DNA from 2 places in the Providencia sp. genome. Region 2 is predicted to be linked to the other one. Evidence: predicted binding sites of a transcription regulator. Region 2 holds the regulator's gene; the other holds the start of a gene.

Evidence for each region. The regulator LexA, encoded in region 2, represses DNA repair genes until DNA is damaged. The targets are predictions, from matches to a motif close to TNCTGTATGTACATACAGNA.
Region 1: a site for LexA is predicted at 2,851-2,870, ahead of mutH (DNA mismatch repair endonuclease MutH). Genes of this name have one in related genera too.

What each region holds. Positions count from the first base shown of each region.
Region 1 covers NZ_JBQDNB010000018.1:78,175-82,551, reverse strand. The annotation lists gene ACTH6U_RS14295 (alpha/beta fold hydrolase) at 1-650, opposite strand, end outside; gene ACTH6U_RS14290 (helix-hairpin-helix domain-containing protein) at 840-1,079, shown strand; gene ACTH6U_RS14285 (TerC family protein) at 1,096-1,815, opposite strand; gene mutH (DNA mismatch repair endonuclease MutH) at 1,900-2,583, opposite strand; gene sgrR (HTH-type transcriptional regulator SgrR) at 3,194-4,377, opposite strand, start outside.
Region 2 covers NZ_JBQDNB010000004.1:245,858-250,234, forward strand. The annotation lists gene zur (zinc uptake transcriptional repressor Zur) at 217-732, shown strand; gene lexA (transcriptional repressor LexA) at 1,005-1,622, opposite strand; gene ACTH6U_RS05595 (diacylglycerol kinase) at 1,759-2,133, opposite strand; gene plsB (glycerol-3-phosphate 1-O-acyltransferase PlsB) at 2,260-4,377, shown strand, end outside.

The sequences.
Region 1 (4,377 bases), on a different contig from region 2:
AATAAATCTTGTATATAACCTTGATTACCTTGGTTAAATGCATGTTCCATACATTGGCTGTATGCAGGAAGAAAGCTATCTTCGCTATAAATATTTTGGTCAACTTCAGCACTACAATTAAGAATAAAAGCTAATAACCATTGAGATGTGACATTTCTAAGTAGCCAATCAGATAAAGCTTCAGGGGTATTAATTGCTTGCTCTTGCATATTAATGATATCAGATCTAAGTAACGCCTTAGTGGCCGGATATTCAAATTGGTCTTGACCCGAAACAAGCGAAAGGGAAACCGGTGCAGCATAATGGGCCAATGCCATTGCAAAGACCGCCCCTTGTGAAAAACCGATTACTGAAAAGTCTTGAATGTGCTGAGCGGCTAATAAGAGTTGAATTTCATCAGCAAAACTTTTCAGTGATTTTTGTGGATCTTGTGTTGAATAGCCTAATCCTGCTCGTTCAGGAACAATAAGACGAAGGTTAAGAGCTTCAAGCAAATCAATGCCGAACCCTAGGGAGCCACTCATACCTGCACCTGTGCAGAAGATAACAGGGAAACCTTTTTTAGGGCCAGACTCATACCAAGACAAATTACGTCCATCTGGAAGACTCATCGATAGTTGTCGTGTATTCGTGAGTTTATTTTTATACATTGTACATTCCTAAAAATGGGATAACACACTTTCATCACGATGAGTTTTATTTTCTAAATGTCGCGAAAAATGTAAGTCTTATCATTTATCCAAATGATAAGTTGATAGTAGCGATTTTAAATTAATAAAGAAGTAAAATGCAAAATCTAATCTTCATAATAGTAATATTTTATAGATAAAGGTGGTGCTATGGCATTCTCAGAATCTGAAAAGCAAATTTTATTAGCCGTAAAAGGGGTAGGTCCCATGGTTATTAGCCGTCTTGAGCAAATGGGATTTAGTTCATTGCAACAGCTGAGTGAGGCTTCGTATGATGAGATTTTAATCTCAGGCGCAGCATTAACAGGCTCAAGTTGTTGGAAAAATAGCCCTCAAGCTAAAAAAGCGGTAGAAGGTGCTATTGCAGCAGCTAAGCTTTCCGCTAATTAGTTTTATTTTTTGACACTTAATCTCTGGTTTTCCATTTTTTACTGCGCAAAATGTTAAGCACTTGGACTGCCATCGAGAAGAACATAGCAAAATAAATGTAGCCCTTAGAAACATGAACTTGTACGCTTTCTAATATCAACGTAAAACCAACTAAAATTAAAAATGATAATGCCAATATTTTAATAGAAGGGTAGCGATCGACAAAATCCCCAATTGATTTGGCGGCAAACATCATAATTAAAACCGAAATGATCACTGCGGCCATCATGATGAATAGATGGTCAGACAACCCAACGGCAGTGATGACGGAGTCTAAACTAAAAATAATATCGAGCAGCGCAATTTGGAAAATAGCCGCCCAAAATGAGCTTATTGGTTTTTGTATAAAGTTATCTTCTTCTCCTTCGATGGTGTCAAAAATTTCCTGACTAGCCTTCCAGATAAGAAAGATGCCTCCGGCACATAAAATTAAATCACGAGCAGAAACCATGTGTTCTGCGATGGTAAATAATGGTGTTGTTAAACGTGCCAGCCAAGCAATAGAGGCAAGTAAAGCAAGGCGCATTGCCATTGCTGCAATCAGTCCTATGCGTCTAGCGCTGTGCTGTTGATGGGCGGGGAGTTTACTGACGACAATACTTAAAAAAATAATATTATCGATACCTAATACAATTTCGAGAATAGTTAAGGTTGCTAATGCCATCCAAGCATGAGGATCAAGAAGCCACTCAAACATCTTTGTACCTTTAAAATTAAGTATTTTTAAACAGTGATAGCGATATATTATCGTCTGTTTTGGTACAGGCGGTAATTAGATTCGTTAATTTAAATTAAAATGCCTTGCTAATAATGGTGCTGTAAAATCTTTTTTCAAATAAAAACCGCGGGGTAGGGTCAAAATCGGTTGGCCAAATTCACCAATTGCCTCCGTTAATGCTTTGTTATTCGCTGCTTTTGGGCGAATTTGTAGTACCTGACCATGACGCGCTGTAATTGCTTCAACTTTACCTAGCACAATTAGATCCATCAGTTCTTCCCAGTCTTGTCGCAGTAATTGTTCCTCAAGTGGTGATGGGCTCCAAATTAATGGGTTAGCTACCCGTCGTAGTGCTAAGGGAATTTGCCGTTCTCCTTCGATGGGAAACCAAAGAACGCGAGATAGTTTACGCCTTACATGACTATTTTCCCATGTTAAACCGCTATTTCCTGTTAAAGGAGCGACAGAAACAAACGTCGTTTCAAGTGGAATGCCTTGGCTGTCAATGGGAATTGTTTTTAGTTCAATGCCAATATTGGCAAAGTCTTGTTCTGCTTTACTGCCCGCCGTCGCTCCTAAAAAATATTCAATGAGCATACCAACCCAGCCTTTATCGCGCTTTAAATTAGGTGGGATAGGAAGCCCTGCCATTTGAGCTAATTCTCCTAATGTATATCCAGCAAGCGCTCGCGCTCTATCCATTAGGATAGATTCATTTTCAGGCGGTAGTGGTGACGTAAATTGCATAATATTTTTAAGTGTTATGTTTTAGGGATAGTTATTTTTTGTGAATCATTTTTGTATGAAAATTAATCAAAAATAATTAACGATGTGGATAGAGTATAACACTTTTTCATTATTATTTTTAATGGCATGATTTATATGAATATAATCTTTATTTTGTTAATGAAAATTTTATTATTTTTCGGGTTATTCAACTTCATCCCGAGATAATCACAGGGTCATGCACTAGGTTATCCACAGGATTTCTGGATAACTGTCAAAAGCAGTGATTACTGTGTGCATTTACAGGCTTGACGGATGCGGTTATTTGAACTTTGTCACATAATTTGATTAAGTTAAACCCATTAGTTGTGGATAAATCAGACATTGTTTGATCTTTGTTCAGTTCAAGTCTTGGAGAAAATTCAGGATAAAACTAACAGTGGATAAAAAAGATTTTTTTGTTATATCTTATTGAATTTTAATTATTAATTTTATTATTTGTATCTGTACTAAAAATAGAGGATTGGGATATACCCTGATTACTATCTGGTTGTTAACATAGATATCCACAGAAAAAGTGAATAACATCCTTGTTACGCTCTTTTATTGTTTATAACTATTGCTATTTCTGTTAATTATCCTCAGAGGGCTTAAACCATGCTGATTTAAAGTCAAACCAGCCAAAAGTATTCATTCTCACGCCCCGCATTGTGCGTTGACCTTGAAGTTCTAGCCAGTGATGAAAAATAGGGTGAAAAACGTGCGTATCAATTAAGCTTTTACACCATGATTCAATATCCAATTTTTTGTTACGCCATTGGTTTAGTTCATTTTCTAATGTTTCCCCAAGGCACTTACGTAACAAGGGCATTTCATACAAAGTCGCAAAAATGGAAAACTCAAGTGGCTTGAAAAAATTAGCGGTTGTCAGCCAGATATCACTATCAGCATTACCATTGAACCAATCATTATAATCGATGATGTTAATTTTGAGTTCGACGCCTTGAGTGTACAAAACTCGCTTCATTATTTGGCTGATCGCAATAAATTCATGATGATGGCTATAAAACGTAACGGTAAGCTCGGTTAAATCGGTAGGTTTAGGAAGGGCCGTGAGCATTTTACTGTGATGCCAATGCAGTAGTAATCCATAAGCTGGAGCCCAGTGACGTTGATAATAAGGCTCACAGTGCGCCAATAAATTTACTGGAGTTAAAAAACTACATAACCATTGGCGAATATCCTCTCGTGGAAATAATTTAGAACGTTTATCCATGAGTAAAAAATAACAACCTTCTTCCATGCGACTTTCTAACGAATTATTATTGTTTTTATCACTATCCATTTTTAATGTGGAACAAACCATTTGTTCTGCAAGTTCAGGCACAACCCAAATAGTGACTTCATCGAGTAAGGCGCGGTAGCCAAAATAGCGGTCAAAGGCGGTGATCGACAACTTTTGAGGGAGATTTTTTTCGACTTGATAAGGCCCTGTACCAATGGGATATTGACTGAAGTTCTCTATACTTTCCCATTCTTTTGGCAAAATAGCAGCGTGGGGGCTACCTAATAGCCAAAGAAATTGTTTATCAGGCTGACTCAGTTTGATATCAATGACATAAGGTTGTGGGGAAGTCACTGATTCAATATGTGAAAACAACGGCCAACCGTTTTTCAAACGTAGCAATGAGTGGATAACATCATCGACTAGCATTTCACGACCATGATGAAAGTAGATAGCAGGACGTAAATAAAAACGCCATTCACTGTCATTATGATTTTGCCAATGATGCGCTAAGCCATCTTCAACTTCCC
Region 2 (4,377 bases):
AATAGATAAATAATAGATAAATAATAGATAAATAAAAAAAATATAAACTCTACCCTATATTATTTTTTATATTTCTTTCTATTTTCAAATATACTTATTATTACTTACCGTTCACCATGAGTACCCTTTGTTGCTTTCAGTCTCTATCACTAACAAAACTATGGTAAACTTGTGAGTAACAGACGTTTCAGTTTTTCAAGGTTGGGAACAAGTAAGATGAAAAAAATGAACGAAGAAATGTTGCTTGTGATGGCTGAAAGAATTTGCCAGTCAAGAGGTGTTAGATTGACACCACAACGAGAAACCGTTTTACGCCTAATAGCGAAACAGCACGGGGCTATCAGTGCCTACGACTTATTAGACCTATTACGTGAAGTTGAACCTCAAGCAAAACCCCCTACAGTTTACCGTGGCCTTGAATTTTTAATGGAACAAGGCTTTATTCATAAAATTGAATCAACAAATAGCTACGTTATTTGCCATCATGTTGACAACCCTAGTCATATTTCAGTCATGCTGATTTGTGATATCTGTGGAAGTGTCACTGAAAGTGATTGCACAACAATTGAAGCTGCGATTATTGATTTAGCAGGAGAGAATAAGTTTCATCTAAGGCATACCGTAGTAGAAAACCATGGATTATGTCATGAATGCTATGAAGTGAATGCTTGTCAAGACCATGACCATTGTGAGCATAACCATGAACAACAAGCCATTATAAAGAAGAAGTGAGTGCTGTTATAAAAATATACCGATAGAAAACGCGCCTATAACGGCATTGGTATAAGAGTGTTATTATAAAATAATTGCTATAAAACCCTTGTTGAAAAACTAAGTTCAAGATTTAAAAATTTCACTTAATATCTAGCCAACTGTTCACTTTATGTGAACTAGATATTAAAGCAATAAAAACACGCGGGCAGACGCCACTAAGAAATAACTAACATCAGAGTGAAATCTGCCAGCCAAAATTCAGATACTTAAAGCAAAACGAATACAGTCTACTAATGCCAATCACTATTACGAATCACCCCAACAGCGAGGCCTTCAATAGTAAAGTTTTGCTGACGTAAATCGATAATAATAGGTGAAAACTCAGAGTTTTCAGCCAGCAATTCAACTCGGTTACCTTGCTGCTTAAAGCGTTTTACCGTCACTTCATCTTCAATACGTGCAACCACAATCTGACCATTATGAACGTTTTGTGTTTTATGCACTGCAAGTAGGTCGCCATCCATAATACCAATATCTTTCATTGACATGCCGCTGACGCGTAATAAAAAATCAGCATGTGGTTTGAATAACTCAGGATCAACCTGATAATGACTTTCAATGTGTTCTTCTGCAAGCAAAGGTTCACCTGCTGCAACTCGGCCTATTAACGGTAAGCCAGGGTTATCATTAGCTTCTTCCATCAGCAAACGAATACCTCTGGAAGCACCAGAAACTATTTCGATTACACCTTTACGAGCTAAGGCTTTTAAGTGCTCTTCTGCCGCATTAGGTGAACGAAAACCTAGGCTTGCTGCTATTTCAGCACGTGTAGGTGGCATGCCTGTTTGCGCGATGTGATCACGCACCAGGTCATAAACCTGTTGTTGTCGAGCCGTCAGTGCTTTCATTCCGTTCCCCTGTTTGTTTATACAGTCAGACTGTGAGTATATACAGGTAAATTGAGATTTGAAACAGTTAAATCACTGAACTTAGGCATTTACTATCTATTTAGGTTCTTTTGTTATGTTTCAGGGCCTTTCAAGACTAGATGGTAAAATAACGCTGCCATAAAACAATTACCCAAACAAATAATGCTAAACCAATACTGATAAAAACAGCCGCAGAACCGATATCTTTTGCTCTACCCGAGAGTTCGTGATATTCACTCCCCACACGATCAACCACAGCCTCAATTGCGCTGTTAATCAACTCAACAATTGCCACTAACACAACAACACTGACCAATAAAATTCTATCTATATAGCTAATATCTAAATAAAAAGCGATAATAATCGCAATAATTGCTGCGACCGATTCTTGCCGAAAAGCAGCTTCATTTATCCATGCGGCTTTTAGACCTTTAAGGGAGTATCCCGCGGCTTTTATTACTCGGGTTAAACCCTTATCTTGATTCGCCATATTTATTCCTTAAAATTTGCAAACAATAATCGTTTTTTGCGGTCAAAGTGAATTCTCAGTAACAGATTTGCCAGTTGATTTCTGGTATGATTGCGAAGCATTGTTAACAAGAGGCTATAATCATTTATGTCACTATGGCGTAAAATATATTACAACATGTTGAATTTACCACTTAAATTATTGGTAAAAAGTAAACTAATTCCATCGGACCCAATTACTGAGCTGCAATTGGATACAAATAGGCCTACGCTTTATGTATTGCCATACCACTCTAAGTCCGACCTCCTAACGCTACGTCACCAATGTTTAGCCATCGGTCTACCTGACCCGTTAATTGATAATGACATCAATGGTATTAAATTACCTGCCTATGTATTTATCGATGATGGCCCACGTGTTTTTCGTTACTATTCTCCGGATCCACGTAAAGAGTCAGTGAAAATATTCCATGCTTATTTAGATTTGCATCGTAATAATCCAAATTTAGATATTCAGATGCTACCTGCATCCGTGATGTTTGGTCGCTCGCCAGGACGTGAAGGTCATACACCAACACCGCCGTTAAAGCTGCTCAATGGTATCCAGAAATTCATTGCCATTCTTTGGCTCGGGCGCGATAGTTTTGTTCGTTTATCACCGATTGTCTCAATCGGAAAAATGGCGCAAGACCACGGTACCGACACCATTATTGCCAATAAACTTGCGCGAGTTGCTCGGATCCACTATTCACGCCAACGGTTAGCCGCGGTAGGACCTAAGCTTCCTGTACGCCATGAACTGTTCAATAAACTGCTCACGTCAAAAACAATTGAAAAAGCGGTTGAAGATGAAGCGCGCAGTAAAAAAATTCCACTCAAAAAAGCGCAACAAAATGCGGTTAATATGATGGAAGAGATAGCGGCAAATTTTTCTTACGAAGCTGTTCGCTTATCGGATAGAGTCCTAAGTTGGACTTGGAACCGACTCTATCAAGGGATAAACGTTCAACACGCTGAACGAGTCCGCCAGCTAGCGCAAGATGGCCATGAAATTGTTTATGTTCCATCCCATCGTAGCCATATGGACTATTTACTGCTTTCCTATGTGCTTTATCACCAAGGGCTCGTTCCACCCCATATCGCGGCAGGTATCAACCTCAACTTTTGGCCGGCAGGACCTATTTTCCGTCGTCTAGGTGCCTTTTTTATTCGTCGCACATTCAAAGGCAATAAACTCTATTCAACAATATTTCGTGAATATTTGAGTGAATTATTTGCCCGGGGTTATTCAATAGAATACTTCGTTGAAGGAGGTCGCTCACGTACAGGTCGTTTATTAACGCCTAAAACTGGTACGTTATCGATGACATTACAAGCAATGCTGCGTGGAGACTCACGTCCAATCACTATTGTGCCTATTTATATTGGCTATGAACATGTGATGGAAGTCGGCACCTATGCAAAAGAGCTACGGGGCGCAGAGAAAGAAAAAGAAGGTTTCCTTTCGATGATTCGAGGTTTGCGTAAGTTACGCAACTTAGGGCAAGGTTATGTCAACTTTGGACAGCCGATTTCTCTATCTCAATACCTGACTCAACGCGTACCTAATTGGCGTGATTCCATTGACCCTATTGAACCGCAACGCCCATCTTGGCTAAACCCAACAGTTGGCGCGCTGGCAGATAATATCATGGTCAATATTAACAATGCCGCCGCGGCGAATGCCATTAATCTTTGTTCAACCGCTTTGCTTGCTTCGCGCCAACGTTCTTTAACCCGTGAGCAACTTATCGAACAAGTTGAGTGCTATCTGCAACTATTGCGCAATGTGCCTTATACTGCCGACGCGACTACGCCGAACAAAACGGCGGAACAGTTGCTCGAACATGCATTGCAAATGGATAAATTCGAAGTCGAAAAAGACAGCATGGGGGATATTATTATCCTCCCTCGTGAAAATGCCGTCTTAATGACATATTACCGCAACAATATCCATCACCTACTGGTATTACCTTCGTTGATTACCAGTATCGTTCTGCACCATGAGCGCATTAGTCGCCAAGATATCCATTTTCAGGTAGGGCAAATATACCCGTTCCTTAAAACTGAACTGTTTATGCGTTATGACAGTGAGTCTTTAGCAGAAACCGTGGATACCTTGATTAATGAGCTAAGTGATCAGAAACTTATCGGCTTACGTGATGACGATATGGTAGTACTGAATCCACGCCGTATTCGACCATTACAATTGTTAGCGGCAGGTGTC